3 regions of the Streptomyces sp. NPDC093544 genome follow, and region 3 is predicted to be linked to each of the others. Evidence: riboswitches for the same ligand, from Rfam matches in the RefSeq annotation. Region 3 holds a riboswitch; each other region holds the start of a gene.
What was found. Region 3 has a riboswitch for S-adenosylmethionine ahead of thrC (threonine synthase). Riboswitches for the same ligand answer to the same signal wherever they lie in the genome.
Positions count from the first base shown of each region.

Region 1 (7,089 bases), on a different contig from region 3:
CAGGGTGCCAAGGAGTCCGCGCTCGGTCGGCGCAAGCTGATCCGCAACACGATGTTCGGCGCGCTGGCCCTGGTCCCGCTCTCCGGCGTCATGCTGCTGCGCGACCTCGGCCCGCTGCCGGGAACCAGCCTCCGCCACACGATGTGGCGCAAGGGTCTGCAACTCGTCAACATGAACACGAACGAGCCGCTGCGTCCTTCGGACGTCGTCGTCGGCTCGCTCACCTTCGCCAAGCCCGAGGGCCTGGAGGAGCACGACGAGGAGTTCCAGACCGAGATCGCCAAGGCGGCCCTGATGATCGTCCGGCTCCAGCCGGACAACATCAAGGACAAGCGGGAACTCGAGTGGTCGCACGAGGGCATCGTGGCCTACTCGAAGATCTGCACCCACGTCGGCTGTCCGATCTCCCTGTACGAGCAGCAGACGCACCACGTCCTCTGCCCGTGCCACCAGTCCACCTTCGACCTCGCCGACGGCGCCCGAGTGATCTTCGGCCCGGCCGGTCACGCCCTGCCGCAGTTGCGCATCGGTGTGAACGCTGAGGGCTACCTCGAGGCGCTCGGCGACTTCGAAGAGCCCGTCGGTCCTGCTTTCTGGGAGCGCGGATGAGTACTGCGACCACCTCCGACCCGGGCGAGGCGAACTCGCGGAAGAAGGCACCCGCGGGTGAGCGGGTCGCCGACTGGGCCGACGGCCGGCTGGGCATCTACGGCCTGGCCAAGACCAACATGCGCAAGATCTTCCCGGACCACTGGTCCTTCATGCTGGGTGAGGTCTGCCTCTACAGCTTCATCATCATCATCCTCACGGGTGTGTATCTGACGCTGTTCTTCCACCCCTCGATGAACGAGGTGGTGTACGACGGCAGCTACGTCCCGCTGCAGGGCCAGCTGATGTCCGAGGCGTTCAACTCGACCATGCACATCTCCTTCGATGTGCGCGGTGGTCTGCTGATCCGGCAGATCCACCACTGGGCGGCGCTGATCTTCCTCGCCGGCATGTTCGTGCACATGATGCGGGTGTTCTTCACGGGTGCGTTCCGCAAGCCCCGTGAGGTCAACTGGATCTTCGGTTTCCTGCTGTTCGTCCTGGGCATGTTCACCGGCTTCACCGGCTACTCGCTCCCGGACGACCTGCTCTCCGGTACCGGCGTCCGCTTCATGGAGGGCGCGATCCTGTCCGTGCCGATCGTGGGCACGTACCTCTCGTTCTTCCTCTTCGGCGGCGAGTTCCCGGGCGGCGACTTCGTGGCCCGCTTCTACTCGATCCACGTCCTGCTGCTGCCGGGCATCATGCTCGGCCTGGTGGTCGGCCACCTGATCCTGGTCTTCTACCACAAGCACACGCAGTTCGCGGGCCCCGGAAAGACGAACAACAACGTCGTCGGCATGCCGCTCCTGCCGGTCTACACGGCCAAGGCCGGAGGCTTCTTCTTCCTGGTCTTCGGTGTCATCACGGTCATCGCGGGGATCGCGTCGATCAACCCGATCTGGACCATGGGCCCCTACCGCCCGGACCAGGTGTCGACCGGCGCTCAGCCCGACTGGTACATGGGCTTCTCCGAGGGTCTGATCCGCTTCATGCCGGGCTGGGAGATCAACCTCTGGGGTCACACGCTCGTCCTGGGCGTGTTCATCCCGCTGATCATCTTCCCGCTGGTCCTGGTCGCGATCGCGGTCTACCCGTTCATCGAGTCCTGGGTCACCGGCGACAAGCGCGAGCACCACATCCTGGACCGCCCGCGCAACGTCCCGACGCGTACGGCCTTCGGTGTCGCGTGGATCACCTGGTACATGGTCCTGCTGATCGGTGGTGGAAACGACCTGTGGGCCACGCACTTCCACCTGTCGATCAACTCGATCACCTGGTTCGTGCGGATCGCGTTCTTCGTCGCGCCGGTCCTCGCGTTCATCGCCACCAAGCGGATCTGCCTCGGTCTTCAGCGCCGTGACCGGGACAAGGTGCTGCACGGCCGCGAGTCGGGCATCATCAAGCGCCTGCCGCACGGTGAGTTCGTCGAGATCCACGAGCCGCTCAGCCAGGAGGCTCTGCACACGCTCACCGCGCACGAGCAGTACCAGCCGGCCCAGATCGGCCCGCCGGTCGACGAGAACGGTGTCGAGCGCAAGGTGAAGGGCGCGCAGAAGCTGCGTGCCAAGCTCAGCAAGGGCTACTACGGGGACGACAGCCAGATCCCCAAGCCCACCGTCGAGGAGTACAAGGAGATCACGAGCGGCCACGGCCACCACTGATCGCCTCAGCGTTCCTCGCTGATCGCCACGGCTGGAGCCCCGTCCATTGCATGGACGGGGCTCTTTGCCGTCTCCAGGGCTGGATAGGGTGGACTCACCCGTACGTACCCGGGTCGAGTCCACCCGGGTACCTCTCTGAGAACCCCAGGAGCGACCATGAGCGCTGTGAACCCCGCTGGAGGCGACACCGCGGCGGACCGTTCCTGGCCCAGGTTGCTGAACGGCCTGCTCGACGGCCGTGACCTGAGTGCGGACGACACCGCCTGGGCGATGAACCTGATGATGCGCGGTGAGGCGACCGACGCACAGATCGCCGGGTTCGCGGTGGCGTTGCGGGCCAAGGGAGAGACCGTCGAGGAGATCACCGGGCTCGTACGGATGATGTACGAGCACGCCAATGTGATCGAGGTGCCGGGGAAGACCGTCGACATCGTCGGTACGGGTGGTGACGGGGCCAAGACCGTCAACATCTCCACCATGTCGGCGATCGTCATCGCCGGGACGGGCGCGAAGGTCGTCAAGCACGGCAACCGGGCGGCTTCCTCGGCGTCCGGCGCGTCCGACGTCCTTGAGAAGCTCGGGGTCAATCTGGAGCTGACGACCAAGCGGGTCGCGGAGGTGGCCGAGGAGGCCGGGATCACCTTCTGCTTCGCGGTGAAGTTCCATCCGGCGCTACGTCATGTGGGCGCCGCGCGTGGGCAGTTGGGCATCCGGACGGTCTTCAACGCCCTCGGTCCGCTGACGAACCCGGCACGGGTGAAGGCGCAGGCGGTCGGCGTCGCGGACCCCCGCATGGCGCCGATCGTCGCGGGCGTCTTCGCCGAGCGCGGCAACTCCTCGCTGGTCTTCCGCGGCGACGACGGGCTCGACGAGCTGACCATCACGTCCACGTCCCGGGTGTGGGTCGTACGGGACGGAAAGGTCACCGAGGAGACCTTCGACCCGAGGGACGTCGGTATCGACCTGGTCCCGATCGAGGCACTACGGGGCGCGGACTCCACGTACAACGCGGACGTGGCGCGCCGGCTCCTCGACGGCGAGAGGGGGCCGGTGCGGGACGCGGTGCTGCTGAACTCGGCGGCGGCCCTGGTGGCCCTGTCGCCGGGTGACGGATCGCTCGCGGACCAGATCCGCGCGGGGATGACGAAGGCCGCGGAGGCCGTCGACTCGGGGACGGCCAAGCGGACGCTCGAGCGGTGGGTGGCCGCGACCAACGCGTAGCGCCTGCGGCGGTACGGCGGTCACCAATCCGTAGTGCCCTCGGCGAGCCCGCCGGGTGGGGCCGGGCCAAGGCGCCCGGCCCCTTTCGCGTTCCGGGATCCGGACACGGGTTGCGTCGTCTCGATCGGTTCGACTAGGTTTTTCGGCAGGTCATGAGTGACAGTCATGAGGCCCCGGCCGACTGTCCGGCAACCCTCCGTCCGTGGCGGGGTGCCCCGGGTGAAGACCAGGCCGTAGGCAGCGAGGTCTGCGGCAAGCGCGGACCCCTCGCCCTCTTTTGAGCGGTAAAGGCCCAGGGGTCCTGGTCATCGAGGGAGCCTTCTGTGAGCAAGCGAATGCGATAGGGCGTCGAGCCCCTTTTCCGCCTATCCCTTTCACCTTTTGCCGCGCTGAGCGCCACTTCCATGGACCGGCTCGCGCGGTGATTTCCCTGCGTCTCACAGGAGTTCGCCATGTCTGTCTCCACCGTTGCCGCCGCCCAGACCGTTTGTACGCCTCTGCCCGTGTTGGGGCGAGATGTCACCGTCCCGCTCGTCACCGGTGGCGAGGTCTCGTACGCCGCCCTCGACTACGCCGCCAGCGCCCCGGCCCTCCAGCGTGTGTGGGACGACGTGGCCGCGTACGCCCCCTATTACGGCAGCGTGCACCGCGGGGCCGGGTACCTGTCCCAGCTCTCCACCGACCTCTTCGAGAACTCCCGCACCACCGTCGCCGAGTTCCTGGACTGCCGTGACGGCGACCAGGTCGTGTTCACCCGGTCGACCACCGACTCGCTCAACCTGCTCGCCGCCGCCCTTCCGGCCGACTGCCAGGTCTTCGTCTTCGAGACCGAGCACCACGCCTCGCTGTTGCCCTGGCGGGACGCGCGGGTGACGTACCTGAACGCCCCGCGTACGCCGCAGGAGGCCGTCGCGACCCTGGAGCACGCGCTCAGCCACCGCGACCCCCACGGTCCCGCCCTCGTCTGCGTCACGGGCGCCTCGAACGTCACCGGTGAGCTGTGGCCGGTGCGTGAGCTGGCCGCCGCCGCGCACGCGCACGGCGCGCGCATCGTCCTCGACGCCGCGCAGCTCGCCCCGCACCACCCGGTGTCGGTGCGCGACCTCGACGTCGACTGGGTCGCCTTCTCCGGGCACAAGCTGTACGCCCCCTTCGGCTCCGGTGTCCTCGCGGGCCGCTCCGACTGGCTGCTCGAGGCCGAGCCGTACCTGGCGGGCGGCGGCGCCAGCCGCAAGGTGTCGCGGCGTACGGACGGGGGCGTGGACGTGGAGTGGCACGAGAGCGCCGCCCGGCACGAGGCCGGCTCGCCGAACGTGATCGGGGTCTACTCGATCGCGTCCGCCTGCAAGGCGCTCACCGAGGCGGGTTTCGACACGCTCGTCGCCCGCGAGCAGCAGCTGATCGAGACGGTCCGCGCGGGTCTCGCCGAGGTGCCCGAGGTCAGGGTCCTCTCGCTCTTCGGCGACGACGCCCCGCGTGTCGGCGTCATCTCCTTCGTCGTCGAGGGCTGGAACAGCTCGCACTTCGCGGCCGCGCTGTCCGCCGAGTACGGCATCGGAGTGCGCGACGGCCTGTTCTGCGCCCACCCGCTGGTGCGCACCCTCCTCGGCAGCGACCCGCAGACCCAGGGCGAGTGCGGCGCCCCCGAGGCCGCGCCCGGCGAGAAGTCCCTCAACGCCATCCGCGTCAGCTTCGGCGCCGGCACGCCGGACGAGCACGTCGAGCGTTTCGTGCGCGCGGTCAAGGAGCTCGTCCGGGACGGCGCGAAGTGGAACTACCGCACGGAGGACGGGCGTTGCGTCCCGGCGGTGTGATCGCCTGACAGGAGCACGGCGTATACGCTCCCCTTCGGCGGCCGTACGGCGAACAGGGGAGTCACGGGGAGTGCAGGCGCTGCGGGAGACGGATCCACGGCGGATCGGTCCGTACGAGGTGCTCGGGCGGCTCGGCGCGGGCGGCATGGGCGAGGTCTATCTCGCCGAGTCCCGGGCCGGGCTCCGGCTGGCCGTGAAGGTGGTGCGGGCCGAGCACGCGGAGGACCGCACCTTCCGCGCCCGGTTCCGCCAGGAGGTGCGGGCCGCGCAGACCGTCGGCGGGACCGGGACGTACACCGCGCGGGTGGTCGATGCCGACCCCGAGGGCGAACGGCCTTGGATGGCAACGGAGTTCGTCGACGGGCCGAACCTGCGCGACGCGGTGCTCGACGGCGGGCCGCTGCCCGAGGACGCGGTGCTCACCTTCGCGGCCGCACTGGGCGAGGCCCTCGCCGCGATCCACGCCAAGGGCATGGTGCACCGCGACCTCAAGCCGTCCAACATCCTGCTGGCGCCGGACGGTCCGCGAGTCATCGACTTCGGGATCGTACGGGCGCTGGAGGCGACGGCGATGACCCGCACCGGCACCCTGGTCGGCTCGGTCGGATACGTCTCGCCCGAGCAGATCCGCAACGGCTCCGAGGTGGGGCCGCCGAGCGACGTCTTCGCGCTGGGCGCCGTGCTCGCGTACGCGTCGAGTGGCCGCGAGCCCTTCGGGGAGGGCCAGGACTCGGTGATCCTGCTGCGCATCGTGACGCGGGACTTCGATCTTTCCGGGGTTCCTGCGCGTGTGCTTCCGCTCGTCGAGGCCTGTCTGCGGGAGGAGCCCGGGGACCGGCCCACCCCCGAGGAAGTGGTCGAGGCCGCCGGACACTCGGCCGCCTCCCTGCGGGCGGCTCTGCGGCCGGGGTGGCTCACCTCCGCACCGGCGACGGTCGCGGGGGACGAACGGTGGCTTCCGGAGCGCGAGTCGGGCGAGGGAGAGAGCCGGGTCGAGTACATCGCCCCGGCGACGGTCACGGGCGCTTCGGCGCCGGACCGCATACCGGAACCCCAACGGCGTTCGCGGCGGGGGCTGTTGACGGCTGTCGCGGGTGGGGCGGTGGTTGCCGCCACCGGGGGAGCCGGCTGGGGGCTGTGGCGGCCCGGGCGGGAGAGCGGAACGCAAGGAGCCGGGTCCCCGGAATCCCCTCAGACCGCGTCCGCGGCGGGCGTGGAGAGTCCAGCCGCCCTCGCCTGGCAGTACGACGCCGCCGGGCTCGGCGGCATGTACGGACCTTGCGTCGCCATGTCGCCGGACGGCGAAGTCGTCTACCTCGGGGACGCGAACGGCAAGCTGCACGCCCTGTCCCGTGCGGGCGGGCGGCTCTGGGCGGTCGCGCTCGGCGAGGAGGTGTCGACGCCCGTCGTCACCGCGGACGGGATCTTCTGCGTCGCCTGGGACCAGGAGAGGGTACGGCGCCGGCTGTGCGCGGTGAACGCGAACGGCAAGCTCATATGGACCAAGACCGTCGGCGAAAACGGCTACAACCCGCCGGTTCTGGCGGGTGAGGGCGTGCTGGTGGCCACCGGCGACACCGACGAGGGAGGGCTCCGCTGCTACGCGGCCGACGGCTCCGTGCTGTGGAACGCGTCCACCCCCGCCGGTCCGAACGGCACCCCCTTGGTGGCGGGTGACGTGATCTACACAGGCACCTTCGGCGACCACCTGGTGGCCCTGAACGCCGACGACGGCACCAGGATCTGGTCGGTCCCCGCGGGCCTCGACGTCGGCCGGCCGGCGCTGGTCGGCGACATCCTCG
Region 1 is NZ_JBFBEA010000002.1:15,150-22,238, forward strand. Features, by position in the region: gene AB0N66_RS02390 (Rieske 2Fe-2S domain-containing protein) at 1-609, shown strand, start outside; gene AB0N66_RS02395 (cytochrome bc complex cytochrome b subunit) at 606-2,252, shown strand; gene trpD (anthranilate phosphoribosyltransferase) at 2,409-3,473, shown strand; SAM riboswitch class IV at 3,622-3,738, shown strand; gene AB0N66_RS02405 (aminotransferase class V-fold PLP-dependent enzyme) at 3,926-5,287, shown strand; gene AB0N66_RS02410 (serine/threonine-protein kinase) at 5,358-7,089, shown strand, end outside.
Region 1: it holds a riboswitch for S-adenosylmethionine, as region 3 does, so the genes downstream of both, AB0N66_RS02405 (aminotransferase class V-fold PLP-dependent enzyme) here and thrC (threonine synthase) in region 3, are expected to answer to the same signal.

Region 2 (7,089 bases), on a different contig from region 3:
ACTAAATCGGTGCAATCGGTCAGCTGCGGGGCTCGGAGCTCCAGGACTCCGGCCCGACGCCTCGCCAGTCGATGAGCGGCGACGCCGCGGCGGCCGCCGGGTCCATGTCCAGGCCCGCACGGCGCAGGAACTCGGAGAGGTCTTCAAGGCTGTACGCCACCCCTAGGCTCTCGCCGTTCACGCGAACTCGGCGACCGCCCTTCGGCGAGGGCGGAGCCACGGTCACAGGCAATGGTGCGGACATCGGCGCAGCCTCGTTCGTACGGTTTGGTCACGGTTCCGGATGATCGCGTCGGGCTCTGATCCGGGTGCTGGTTGCGGTCGGCACGCTCCCTCACTGCGGCGCGCGGCATCGAGCCTCCTTGGTGCGCCATGCCGTAATTCAATCATGTGTTCGATTTCTAGCGCACGTCAGCTGCGTCCGCCGTCGGGGGCGGGGGTGGGGAGTCGCAACACGGCGCCCTCATGCACCCCTGATACCTCTGTTTGTGGAGCCGTGATCGGTCGGACCGATCACCCTCTCCACCAGCGCCGACGCCTCAGGACTACGCCGAACGTGGACGGGCCACGGGAAAGGGTCATCGTCGGCATCGGATGAGCCGATACCAACCGTGAACTCGCAACACGACTGCAGAAGGAAAGGGAGGCGACGATGTCTCGCACCGAGGATTGCCGCATGGCGGATCGGCCGGCCGACTACCAGCGTCTGGGGCTCGCCAAGGACGAGATCGCGCCCTGGGAGGACGGCTTCCGCTCGCGCCCCGGGGGCCCAGGCACCTTCGAGTGGTGGTACTTCGACTGTGTCCTCGACGACGGATCCACCCTGGTGATCAACTTCATGATCAAGGACTTCCGGGTCGGCAAGGGCGTCAACCAGCCGCCCGCACCGGTGGTCACCATCGAGCTAGACCGGCCGGACGGCACCCACATCGAACGGACCTCGCCGGAGCATCCGGACGACCACGACTTCGCCACCGACCGGTGCGACGTCCGTATCGGCGACAACCGCATCACCGGCGACCTGCACACCTACCGCATCCACGCGGACATCGACGGCGTCGTCGCCGACATCACCCTCACCGGACAGGTCCCCTCCTGGCGGCCGGAGACCGGGCACATCACGTTCGGCGAGGAAAAGCAGAAATACTTCGCCTGGCTGCCCTCCGTCCCTCAGGGCCGGGTCGAGGCCACCCTCACCATCGACGGCACGACCGAGACCCGGACGGGCACCGGCTATCACGACCACAACTGGGGCGACGCCGAGATGGCCCGCCTCATGCACCACTGGTACTGGGCGCGCGCCGAGGCAGGCGACTACGCCGTGATCGCCTCCTACATCACCGCCGAGAAAAAGTACGGCTCCGCGGAAGTCCCCATCTTCATGCTCGCCAAGAACGGCAAGATCCTCGCCGACCAGGCCAACCTGGTCCGCTTCACCAAGTCAGACGAACACCCCGACCCCATCACCGGGAAGCCGGTCGCCAACACCATCGTGTTCGACTACGAGGCCACCCCCGAGAGCGGCGAAGGTTTCCGGGTCACCTTCCACCGCGAGAACACCATCGTTCAGAACCGCATGATCGAAACCCTCAAGGGGCCGAAGCGGCTCCTCGCCCGGCTCGCCGGATTCAACGGCGCCTACATGCGCTTCACCGGCCAAGTAACCGTCGAGCACTTCACAAACGGCGAGGCAGTAGACAGCGTAAGCGCACCGGCTCTGTGGGAACTCATGTACTTCGGAAAGCACTGAGGCGGGGTACTGCTGTCGGGTGCCGGGCTGGTTGGCGCGTTCCTCGTCGGTGTCCGGCCGCGCGCGCCGGACACCGCGGCCGAGCGATGCCCGGCGTACGGCTGGAGACGCGGCCGGCAGCAGACCGGCGGGGTCGACCCGTCCTCGGCCTGGAGTGTGACCCCTCTCCGGTGATGACGGTGATGACTACATGGCGCCTCCCGGCCTACCCCCTGACGACCGGGCGGTAGGTGCACACGTTCACGCCCGTGCCGCTGGTGACGGTCGAGACCAGTTCGAGCGTGCGCAGCACACCGTCGCCGGGGAAGATCGACTTACCTCCGCCGAGGATCACCGGCATGATCATGAGCCGGAGTTCGTCGACCAAGCCCTCGCGCAGGAGGGTGCGTACGAGTGTGGGACTCCCCATGACCAACAGGTCGCCGCTGTCCGTCTCGCGCAGCTTGCGGATGTGGGCGACGGCTTCATCGCCGGGGACGCGCCTGGTGTTGGTCCACGTCAGATCGTCATCACCCAGCGTTCGGGAAACCACGTACTTCGGGATGCCGTTCATCCGGTCGGCGAACGGATCGCCGCCACGTTCGGGCCACGCCGCGGCCATCGACTGCCACGTGCGGCGTCCGAACAACAGCGCGTCGGCCTTGTTCAGTGCGTCGGCGAAGGCGCCGCCCACCACCTCCGGATCGAAGAACGGGTGAGTCCAACCGCCGTGAGCGAAGCCACCCTCGATGTCCTCATCGGGTCCACCCGGTGCCTGTACTACGCCGTCCAGGCTCATGAATTCGCTGATCACTATGCGCACGGGACTCGCTCCTCTTCCTCACGCCAGGGGTTACGGCAGTGGAGACTGCCGCGCCGTTGGAAAGTCATCGCGCCCTTCCGCATCACCTGTCGCCTCCGCACGAGGGCTCTCCGAACGGGGGCGGTAGTACGACGCGACGGTCGGCTGGCCGGTGTAGTTGGGGCCGGCGTGGGGGTCGGCGCCGAGGTAGGTGAAGGGCAAGGCGATGCGGCGGCCGCCCCGCAGGCTGAGGCGGTGGTGACGGGCCGAGTAATGGAAACCGGCAGCACGCAGCGCGGCCAGGACCGGCCGGGAAGCGTCACCGCCGTCGGGCCGCCGCAGCGTCGAAGGGTCGAGGTGGGCGACCAGCAGGCCGGTGCCGGTGAGCCAGGAGGCGGCCCGTTCCAGGAGGGCGAGCCGGTCGCCGATGTAGTGCAGTCCGTGGACGCAGGTGACCAGGTCGTAGCGGCGCCCTGGGGACCAACGGCCGAGGTCCGCGGTGATGAGTTCGAGGCCGTCGGGCAGCGCTGTCCGCAGCCGCGGGCCCACCAGGTCCACGCCGGTCAACGCGGCTTGCGGGAGTCGCTGGGCTGCTTCGCGGAGGGCCAACCCTTCTCCGCTGCACAGGTCCAGCCAGGACGGCACGGAGCCATGGTCGCTGTCGCTGCCGTTCAGGAACTCTGTGGGGGCGAAGCCGAGTTCGCGGGTGTAGCTGTTGACGCCTGTCAGAACCCGTCCGCGGTTCATGGTGCTGTTGGCCACGACGGAATGGTCGGTCAGCTCGTCGTCCTTGATCAACCGGGGCGGCGGCTGGGCTGTTGTCCGCGAAGTGCCGTCGATCATCGCACCATTGTGCGGTACGGCCGACCGTTGCGGGCGGGCCCGGGGGAACGGGAAGTAGTCGGACCCCCGCCACCGTGCCGATCGGCCCGAGCCGGGACGGCCATCGCGTCGGCCGTATCGACACGGTGGAGGGGATCCGCTCGTCGGGCGCTATCGCGCGGGCTTCTGCTTCATCGCCACGGAGGCGATCACGATGACGAGTGCGATCACGACCACTGGCAGCACCGGCGCGTAGGTGTGCGCGTGGCTGAGCATCCAGTCTCCGACGAAGGCGCCGGCCACCATGCCCACCAGGACCCCGGTCAGGCGGCGCGCCGCGGCGGGCTTGAGAGTCCAGGTCGAGATACCGGAGATCCAGCTGATGAAGGTGGCCGTAGCCGCCGTGGTGGAGATGCCCGGCACATGGAGCGACCGAACGGCATTCATCTGCAGGCCCATCGCAAAGGCGTTGAGGGCGACCAGAATGTTGGACACAAGGCTCGACGGAGACGTCGCCATCCACACGACGAGGAAACCGACCTGCGCCACCGTCGCGACGCAGAGCGCGATGGAGACACGACGCGGCCATGCTTCGAAGACCTCGGAGTCCTCCATCTCTTGGTCGCCGTTGAACGCGGTCAGGATCCGAGTTGCCAGCGCGGCCCCCACGGCGAACGCGGCAAGTGAAATCACCACGCGAACGGGATCCGGGCCGGCAGGCGGCCTCGTGCCGGCTACTCCAAGGCCGAGAAACACCAGGTTTCCGGTCTGGAACGCCGTGAAGACCTTCCCGAAGGAGAGAAAGCAGATCGCTTCGAAGACGCCTGACGAGAACGCCAGAGCGACAAGCAGCCGGTCTCGAATCGCCAATAGTTCTGGCGCCGCGTAAGCGGCGGCCAGGTCCACACGCCGGTCATCCACGGGCTCGGCTCCCCTGTCGCCGCGGACCGGCAAAGTCGGGGGGACGGGTTGAATGTCCCGAGAACGTTCGAGTCGGGCCCGCCGGCCGTGGGTGTTTTGAAGGCTGCTCCATTGCATGCCTTTCCCTCCAAGCGCCCAGAGTCAGGAACTCGCCCCGACTAGTTGCTAGGTACACATTTATCTCCTGCGTTCAGGATGTGACCACATCTGGGGTAAAGCCACATATTTGGGCGAAACCATACCCAGATTTCAGGAAAAATCTAGGAAGGCCATCCGGATCGATAAAACAGCCAGTGCGGGCGACTTCTTGAGTCAGGGCGCCTCGGGCCCCGGCCGGCACCTGGTCAGGCGAGTTCGGCCAGCCGTTCCCGAGCCCTGCGCGGTTCGATCCGTCCTGCCGAGCGTTGTCCAACTCCCCTGTCGCCATTGACGGATCATGGCGACGCTCGTTAACGTTTCAAGCGGCATTGAGTGTTAGCGTCAAGCCCTGGCTCGCTGACCGGCAACCCTCCACCGCGGTGGGGTGCTCCAGGTGAAAGCCCGGCAGGGTCACCGACCCCGCAAGCGCGTGGCCCGTTGATCGGGCCTGAGATGGGGAGGACCAGCGTGCGGCACAGCAGTGATCTGAGTGCCTCGATCGCGGCCGCTGCGGTGTTCTCCGGTTTGTCGCGCCGTCGCCACATCGACCTGCAGCTCTTCACCAGCTGTCTGTGTCACGGCTGATTGCGTCCTTGCCTCCCGCCGTCCTGAGTGACGTTCGCCGACGGCTTTGACACCCGCAGGCAACTCCCCGCGGGCTCCCACAGCGCTGTCGGAGCCCGCGGCGCTGTCACGCCTTCGTCGGCACCCTTCCCCTTTGGCACCTTCCGAGCATTTCCGCCACGCATCGCCCTGGTCCGCACAGGCACGTGCGCGGTGACTTTGGAGTAGGAGAACCCATTCCGTGATATCGCGTCCGGATTCCCGACCTACCCGGTGGGCGGCACTCGCCGCACTTGTGACAAGCAGCCTCCTGCTGAGCGCCTGCACGTCGAGCAGCAGCGACAGCTCGACCAGCGACAGCGGCCCGGCCAAGTCCGGTGGCACCCTGACCTTCGCGGTGGGTTCCGACGTGGGCTGCGTGGATCCGCAGCAAGTGAGCAGCAACGAGACCATTTACTCCCTGCGCCAGATCGTGGACTCCCTGACCGACCAGGATCCCAAGACCGGCAAGATCGTGCCGTGGCTGGCGAAGAGCTGGGACATCAGCTCCGACGCGACCACGTTCACCTTCCACCTGCGATCGGGTGTCACCTTCAGCGACGGGACACCGCTGACCGCGCAGGTGGTCAAGGACAACTTCGACGCGGTGCCGAAGCTCGGCGCCCTGGGGACGCTGGCCCAGGGGTACTTGAGCGGCGTGGACAGCACCACCGCGGTCGATCCGCTCACGGTGCGGGTCAAGTTCCAGCAGCCGAACGCGCAGTTCCTCCAGGCCACGTCGACGCACTCACTGGGTATCGAGTCGTCGGCTAGCGCGAAGCGGAGCCCGCAGGAGAAGTGCAGCAAGGGTGTGGTCGGGTCCGGGCCGTTCACGCTGCAGAGCTACGTGCAGAACCAGGCGATCACCTTGACCAAGCGCAGCAAGTACGCCTGGGGTTCGTCGCTGTGGACCAAACAGGGCGAGGCGTACCTGGACAAGCTGGTGTTCAAGGTGGTGCCCGAATCGGGCGTGCGCACCGGCAGCCTGCAGTCCGGTCAGGTGGACGCGATCAGCAGCGTCGGCAAGGCCGACGAGGCGGCACTCACGGGCGGCCAGGTGAACCTGCAACGGCGGGCCAATCCCGGTGCGGTGTTCAACCTGGCGCTGAACAACTCACGCCCGCTGCTGAAGGACGCGAAGGTGCGTCAGGCACTCCTGTTCGCCATCGACCGGCAGCAGATCGTCGACACCGTGTACCCGACCGGCACCAGGCCGGCGACCAGCATCCTGGCGTACACCACACCGGACTACGCGGACCAGGGCTCCGACCTGGCCTTCGACGCGGCGAAGGCGAAGTCCCTGCTGGACTCGGCCGGTTGGAAGGTCGACAGTGACGGCATCAGGTCGAAGAACGGCACCAAGCTCAGCCTGACCGTCAGGTGGTTCGCGAACGCGGCCACCAACCAGCCGGCGCTGGAGCTGATCCAGCAGCAGTTCAAGGCCGTCGGAGTCGACGTGGTGCTCAAGGAGACGCAGACCTCCCAGTTGGCCACGGTGCTGCAGTCCGGCGACTTCGACGCGTCGTGGGGCAACCTGACCCGCGCCGACCCGGACATCCTGCGCACCCAGTACTCCACCAAGCTGGCCAACCTCTACCACCTGCCGACGGGCCCGCTGGACACGGTGCTGACCCAGCAGGCGGCAACGGCCGACGCGGCCAAGCGGAAGGAACTGGTCGGCCAGGCACAGCAGTTGATCGTGCAGAACGCCTACGTCATTCCCGTGGTGGAGCTGCAGACCCAGCTGGGGGTGGCGAAGAAGGTGCACAACCTCAACTTCGATGCCTCCAGCCGGATCCAGCTGCACGACACCTGGATCGGCTAGCCACCGGTGGATGCGCGACGGAGCGTCCGATCGGGTCGTCGGCAGCAGGAGGTGAGCAGGGAATGCGTCGCTATGTGATCAAGCGTCTCGCACAGGCACTCGGGGTGCTCTGGGCGGCCTACACGGTGTCGTTCTTCATACTGAACTATCTGCCCGGTGATCCGGTCTCGGCGATGGCCGGCGCCGGAGCGGACTCGGGCCAGATCGATCCGGCGCAGATCGCCGCACTGCGGCATGAGTACGGCTTCG
Region 2 is NZ_JBFBEA010000009.1:110,830-117,918, reverse strand. Features, by position in the region: gene AB0N66_RS15580 (hypothetical protein) at 20-181, opposite strand; gene AB0N66_RS15575 (lipocalin-like domain-containing protein) at 677-1,750, shown strand; gene AB0N66_RS15570 (dihydrofolate reductase family protein) at 1,956-2,552, opposite strand; gene AB0N66_RS15565 (class I SAM-dependent methyltransferase) at 2,583-3,374, opposite strand; gene AB0N66_RS15560 (YoaK family protein) at 3,525-4,274, opposite strand; SAM riboswitch class IV at 4,738-4,847, shown strand; gene AB0N66_RS15555 (ABC transporter substrate-binding protein) at 5,218-6,840, shown strand; gene AB0N66_RS15550 (ABC transporter permease) at 6,903-7,089, shown strand, end outside.
Region 2: it holds a riboswitch for S-adenosylmethionine, as region 3 does, so the genes downstream of both, AB0N66_RS15555 (ABC transporter substrate-binding protein) here and thrC (threonine synthase) in region 3, are expected to answer to the same signal.

Region 3 (7,089 bases):
TAGGGCCTGCCCTCCAACTCCCGCAACTGCTCCAGGAACCACTGCGCCGGAGGCAGCGCAGTCGCCGCGGCAGCGAGCCGCTTCGTGCGCTCCGCTCGCTCCCCCGCCCCCATCGACAACGCCTCGTGCAACGCCCGCGCCGTGCCGACCACGTCGTACGGGTTCACCACGATCGCGTCCTCGCCCAGCTCCTCGTACGCCCCCGCTTCCCGGGACAGCACCAGCACGCACCCCTCGTCGGAGACGACCGGCACCTCCTTGGCGACGAGGTTCATGCCGTCCCGGATGGGGTTGACCAGGGCCACGTCGGCGAGCCGGTACGCGGCGAGGGAGCGGGCGAAGTCGTCCTTGACGTGGAGGACGACCGGGGTCCAACCGGGTGTGCCGTAGGTGGAGTTGATGTCGTCGGCGACCCGTTGCACCTCGGCCGTGTAGTCGCGGTACACGGCGAGGTCCTGCCGGGACGGGTAGGCGAAGGCGACGTGCACGACCCGCTCGCGCCAGTCCGGCTGGTCCTCCAGGAGCTGCCGGTAGGACAGCAGTCCGCGCACGATGTTCTTCGACAGCTCGGTGCGGTCGACCCGCACGATCGCCTTCCGCGGCGCCCCCTCAGCCGTCGCCCCGATCTGCTCACGCAGGGTGGCCATCCGGTCGGCGACATCCGCCTCGTGCGAACGCTTGCGCAGGAAGTCCGCGTCCGCGCCGAGCCCGTGCACGCCGACGCGGGTGTCACCGAGGCCGCCGACCAGCTCCTGCGCGCACGCGGTGAACGCGGACGCCCAGCGGTGGGTGAGGAAGCCGAGGCGGTCCGCGCCGAGCATGCCGCGCAGCACCTGCTCGGCGATGTCGTCGGGGAGCATGCGGAAGTAGTCGACCGGCGCCCACGGCGTGTGCGAGAAGTGCCCGATCCGCAGGTCGGGGCGGAGCTCCCGCAGCATGCCGGGGACCAGGGTGAGGTGGTAGTCCTGTACGACCACCACGGCGCCCTCGGCAGCCTCGTCGGCCAGCGCCCGCGCGAAGGCCCGGTTGTAGGCCTCGTACGACGCCCACTGGCGCCGGAACTCCACGTCGAAGACCGGCTCCAGCGGCGTCTGGTAGAGCATGTGGTGGACGAACCACAGCACCGAGTTGGCGATCCCGTTGTAGGCGTCCGCGTGCACCTCGGCGTCGATGTCCAGCATCCGTACGCCGTCTTCGCCGACCCCGCGCCGTACCGCCTCGCGGTCCCCGTCGCCGAGCACCGAGCACACCCACAGGGCGCCCGCGTCCGGGCCGATCGCCGACAGGCCCGAGACCAGGCCGCCGCCGCCGCGCTTGGCCTGTAGCTCGCCGTCTTCGCGCACGTCGTAGGAGACCGGGCCGCGGTTGGACGCGACGAGGATCCGGTGGGAGCCCTGCGGGGATGCCGTGGAAGCAGCAGTCGAAGCCGTGGAAGCCATACGCCTCAATCTAGCCCGGCCCGGAAACGCTCAAACGTACGGACGGGGTGCCGCGGAGACGTATACCGCCGACGGATTACGCCGCTTTGCGTGACTGATACTCCGAGATTTCCGACATCGGAGGCCGTTCCTCCGTATCGACCGAGTACGTGCGCGGCTCGAAGCCGGACTCGCCCCGTTCGAACTGGGTGATGGCCGGCCGGATGAGGTGGCCGCGGGCGAGCCGGAGCTGTGCGGTGCGATAGATCGCGGCGGACATCCGGCCCAGCGCCTGGCCGTCCTGGTGCCGGTGCTTGCGGACGCCGACGTCGACCTGGGCGAGCGCGTCCAGGCCCACCAGGTGCAGCGCGTCGACGAGCATGCCCAGCTCCACGCCGTATCCGACGGGGAACGGGAGCTGTTCGAGGAGGGTGCGGCGGGCCGCGTACTCGCCGCCGAGCGGCTGGACGAAGCCGGCCAGCTGCGGCCAGTGCATGTTCAGCAGGGGGCGGGCCATCAGTTCGGTCACGCGACCGCCCTGACCGGCCGCAGTTCTGCCGGAGGTGGGTTCACCCGGCAGGTTCAGCGGGCGGTCGTACATCGCCTTGACCAGGTCCACGCCCGGATCGGTGAGCAGCGGCCCCACGATCCCGGAGACGAAGTCCGACGAGAACTCCTTGAGGTCCGCGTCGATGAAGCAAACGATGTCACCGCTCGTCACGAGGAGTGACCGCCACAGGACCTCACCCTTGCCGGGCACGGCCGGGATGCGGGGGAGTATTTCGTCCCGGTGAACGACCCGGGCACCGGCGGCGGCGGCGACCTCGGAGGTGCGGTCCGTCGAGCCCGAGTCGATGACGACGATCTCGTCGACGAGGGGGACTTTGCGAGTCATCAGGTCGCGGCGGATGATGGAGACGATCTCGCCGACCGTCGCCTCCTCGTTGAGCGCGGGCAGGACCACGCTCACCGTGGAGTTGGTGGATCGTTTCGCGGCTATGAGCTTCTTGAGCGGCCGGTCAGTCACGGACCAGGAGCGCGTGCTCAGCCAGCGCTCGACGTCTTCAAGCACGTGCGGCTCTCCCTTGCGTTCATTGGGATGCTTGTGCCCGTCGCCGCGGCAGCGTTTGGTGTGTCGCTGGCATCTCGCGGTTCGGACGGCTCTCTCCACCATCCAGGCCTTCGGTTACAGTCTTGAACAACGCTGATGACCATCGCATGTCGGGGGTCGCTCAGCGCACAACTGAATACCGCTCATCCAGAGGGGCAGAGGGATACGGCCCGTTGAAGCCCCGGCAACCCTCCAGCTGGTTCTTGTCACGTCGACGTGGTGAGGCTCCCGGCTCGGGAAGGTGCCAAATCCGTCTCACGGCGAAGTGCGTCGTGAGGAAGATGAGGAGAAAGGGCCTCGCCTCCATGGCTGCGCAGACAGTTGCAAGCACCACTGCAAACACCACGAACACCGTGACCTCCCCGGATTCCGCGAACTCCGTCGATCTGGGCCCCGCCGCCGCGCTTTCCTGCCGCGAGTGTGGACACCGTGTACCGCTCGGTCCGCTCTTCGCCTGCGAGGAGTGTTTCGGGCCGCTGGAGATCGCGTACGACTTCTCGGCCTACGAGACCGAGGACCTCCGCAAGCGCATCGAAGCGGGCCCCGCGAACATCTGGCGTTACGCGCCGCTCCTGCCGGTCCCGGCGGACGTCGCGGAGAAGCCGAACATCAACCCCGGCTGGACCAAGCTCGTCAAGGCCGACAACCTGGCCCGCGCGCTGGGCGTCACCCCCGGCAAGCTCTTCGTCAAGGACGACTCCGGCAACCCGACGCACTCCTTCAAGGACCGCGTCGTCGCCCAGGCCATCGAGGCCGCCCGCGCCTTCGACTTCACCACCCTCTCCTGCTCCTCCACCGGCAACCTCGCGGGCGCCGTGGGCGCGGCCGCCGCCCGCGCCGGCTTCCGCTCCTGTGTGTTCATCCCGCACGACCTGGAGCAGGGCAAGATCGTCATGGCCGCGGTGTACGGCGGGGAGCTCGTCGGCATCGAGGGCAACTACGACGACGTGAACCGCTTCTGCTCCGAGCTGATCGGCGACCCGGCCGGCGAGGGCTGGGGCTTCGTCAACGTCAACCTGCGGCCGTACTACGCGGAGGGCTCGAAGACCCTCGCGTACGAGATCTGTGAGCAGCTCGGCTGGCAGATCCCCGACCAGCTGGTCATCCCGATCGCCTCCGGCTCCCAGCTCACGAAGATTGACAAGGCTCTTCAGGAGCTGATCAAGCTCGGCCTTGTGGCGGACAAGCCGTACAAGATCTTCGGTGCCCAGGCGGAGGGCTGCTCGCCGGTGTCGGTGGCCTACAAGGCCGGCCACGACGTCGTACGGCCCCAGAAGCCGAACACCATCGCCAAGTCGCTCGCCATCGGCAACCCGGCCGACGGGCCGTACGTGCTCGACATCGCGCGGCGTACCGGCGGCGCCGTGGAGGACGTGAACGACGAGCAGATCGTCGACGCGATCAAGCTCCTCGCGCAGACGGAGGGCATCTTCGCCGAGACCGCGGGTGGCGTGACGGTGGGTGTGGCGAAGAAGCTGATCGAGAACGGTCTGCTCGATCCGACCCTCACCACCGTCGTCCTCAACACCGGCGACGGTCTCAAGACCCTGGACGCGGTGGCCTCGGACACCGGGCTCACCGCGACCATCCGCCCGAACCTGGACTCCTTCCGAGAGGCTGGCCTCGCGTCATGAGCGTCAACGTCCGCATCCCCACCATCCTGCGCACCTACACCGGCGGCAAGGCCGAGGTGTCGGCCGAGGGCGGCACCCTCGGCGAGGTGATCGCCGACCTGGAGCAGAACCACACCGGCATCGCCGCGCGCGTCCTGGATGACCAGGGCAAGCTGCGCCGCTTCGTCAACGTGTACGTGAACGACGACGACGTCCGCTTCGAGCAGGGCCTGGAGACGGCGACGCCGGACGGTGCGGGCGTCTCGATCATTCCGGCCGTCGCCGGAGGCTGACCGTCATCCGCCGTCACGTACGGTGATTGTAGTTACCTTGGGTAATTGCAATCACTGAGAGTTCATCGAATTGCCCCCTCCGTGAGAGAAGCGGAGGGGGCAATTCTGTATGGTTGAGCGCGGTACAGTTGGGGAAGCTGCTTCGCCTTCGAGTTGGTTTTATGCCGGGCGCATATGAGTCCTTGCCCGATGCCCGACAAGAAGTAGCCAAAGTGCCCCGCCTTTTTGAGCCGTTTATGGCATTTACGGGGCCCGACTTGCCCTGAATCTTTGCGAATTCTCCGCATATTCCCGATCGGTCGTGCCCAGAATTCTCGTCCGATTGACCTGTTGCAGAGGGCAGTTGGACAGATACATTCAGCCGCGGTCGACGCGTTCCGGCGCACACCCCCAATCTTTGGGGGGTGAGGTATGACCCGGGCCCGCGAAGTGCGGTCCTGTGCAAGGGCCAGTAATAGGGGAGTTAGGCATGGCTCAGGGCACCGTCAAGTGGTTCAACGCGGAGAAGGGGTACGGCTTCATCGCGGTCGACGGTGGTGCGGATGTATTCGTCCACTACAGCGCGATTCAGATGGACGGCTACCGCACCCTTGAAGAGGGCCAGCGGGTCGAGTTCGAGATCTCGCAGGGCCAGAAAGGGCCGCAGGCGGACATGGTCCGGCTGGCGACCAGCAGCTGAAGCACGCGCCGACTGACTGTTCTGTTCGACGTGACGAAGGGCCCGCATCCCCCGCCAGGGGATGCGGGCCCTTCGGCCTGCCCGCCCGTCCGCGCCTCCGTCGGCCTGTCCCTCTCACCTCTCTTCGCGCCGTGCGCGCCCCCCGCCCCACCTGGGGATCTTCCGGAGTCGCTTGCACTCGGTAGGGGCGAGTGCTAATCATTGGCGTTAGCACTCTGCAGGTGAGAGTGACAACGAGGACCGGGTCAGTGAGGCCCGCAGGCCAAGTGGGGCAAGGAACCACGAGGCACGCAGGCCGTCCGTCGCGGGCGCGGGCGCGGTCCGGAGCAATCCACCCCAGTCCGGGAGGACCACTTCACATGGCCAAGATCATCGCGTTCAACGAGGAGGCGCGGCGCGGTCTCGAGCGCGGGATGAACCAGCTCGCCGACGCCGTCAAGGTCACCCTTGGTCCCAAGGGCCGCAACGTCGTCCTCGAGAAGAAGTGGGGCGCCCCCACGATCACCAACGATGGTGTTTCCATCGCCAAGGAGATCGAGCTCGAGGACCCGTACGAGAAGATCGGCGCTGAGCTGGTCAAGGAAGTCGCCAAGAAGACGGACGACGTCGCCGGCGACGGTACGACCACCGCGACCGTTCTGGCGCAGGCGCTGGTCCGCGAGGGCCTTCGCAACGTAGCCGCGGGTGCCAACCCGATGGCCCTCAAGCGTGGTATCGAGAAGGCCGTCGAGGCCGTCTCCGGTGCCCTCCTTGAGCAGGCCAAGGATGTCGAGACCAAGGAGCAGATCGCTTCCACGGCCTCCATCTCCGCCGCCGACACCCAGATCGGCGAGCTCATCGCCGAGGCTATGGACAAGGTCGGCAAGGAAGGCGTCATCACCGTCGAGGAGTCCCAGACCTTCGGTCTGGAGCTTGAGCTCACCGAGGGTATGCGCTTCGACAAGGGCTACATCTCGGCGTACTTCGCCACCGACATGGAGCGTATGGAGTCCGTCCTGGACGACCCGTACATCCTGATCGCCAACTCGAAGATCGCCAGTGTCAAGGACCTGCTCCCGCTCCTGGAGAAGGTCATGCAGTCGGGCAAGCCGCTGCTGATCATCGCCGAGGACGTCGAGGGCGAGGCTCTGTCGACGCTGGTCGTCAACAAGATCCGTGGCACCTTCAAGTCCGTCGCCGTCAAGGCGCCGGGCTTCGGTGACCGCCGCAAGGCCATGCTCGGCGACATCGCCATCCTCACGGGCGGCGAGGTCATCTCCGAGGAGGTCGGCCTCAAGCTGGAGAACGCGGGTGTCGACCTGCTGGGCCGTGCCCGCAAGGTCGTCATCACCAAGGACGAGACGACGATCGTCGACGGCTCCGGCTCTGCCGACCAGGTCGCCGGCCGGGTCAACCAGATCCGCGCCGAGATCGAGAACTCCGACTCGGACTACGACCGCGAGAAGCTCCAGGAGCGCCTGGCGAAGCTGGCCGGCGGCGTGGCCGTCATCAAGGCCGGTGCCGCCACCGAGGTCGAGCTCAAGGAGCGCAAGCACCGCATCGAGGACGCCGTTCGCAACGCGAAGGCGGCCGTCGAAGAGGGCATCGTCGCCGGTGGTGGCGTGGCCCTCATCCAGGCCTCCTCGGTCTTCGAGAAGCTGGAGCTCACGGGTGACGAGGCGACCGGCGCGAACGCCGTGCGGCTCGCCCTGGAGGCCCCGCTCAAGCAGATCGCCATCAACGGTGGTCTCGAAGGCGGCGTCATCGTCGAGAAGGTGCGCAACCTGCCCGTCGGCCACGGCCTGAACGCCGCGACCGGTGAGTACGTCGACATGATCGCCGAAGGCATCATCGACCCGGCGAAGGTCACGCGCTCTGCCCTGCAGAACGCCGCCTCCATCGCCGCGCTGTTCCTCACCACCGAGGCCGTCATCGCCGACAAGCCGGAGAAGGCCGCCCCCGGCGGCGCTCCGGGCGGTATGCCGGGCGGTGACAT
Region 3 is NZ_JBFBEA010000007.1:343,770-350,858, reverse strand. Features, by position in the region: gene AB0N66_RS13340 (trehalose-6-phosphate synthase) at 1-1,439, opposite strand, end outside; gene otsB (trehalose-phosphatase) at 1-3, shown strand, start outside; gene AB0N66_RS13335 (glucosyl-3-phosphoglycerate synthase) at 1,516-2,490, opposite strand; SAM riboswitch class I at 2,670-2,817, shown strand; gene thrC (threonine synthase) at 2,835-4,163, shown strand; gene AB0N66_RS13325 (MoaD/ThiS family protein) at 4,160-4,435, shown strand; gene AB0N66_RS13320 (cold-shock protein) at 4,905-5,114, shown strand; gene groL (chaperonin GroEL) at 5,474-7,089, shown strand, end outside.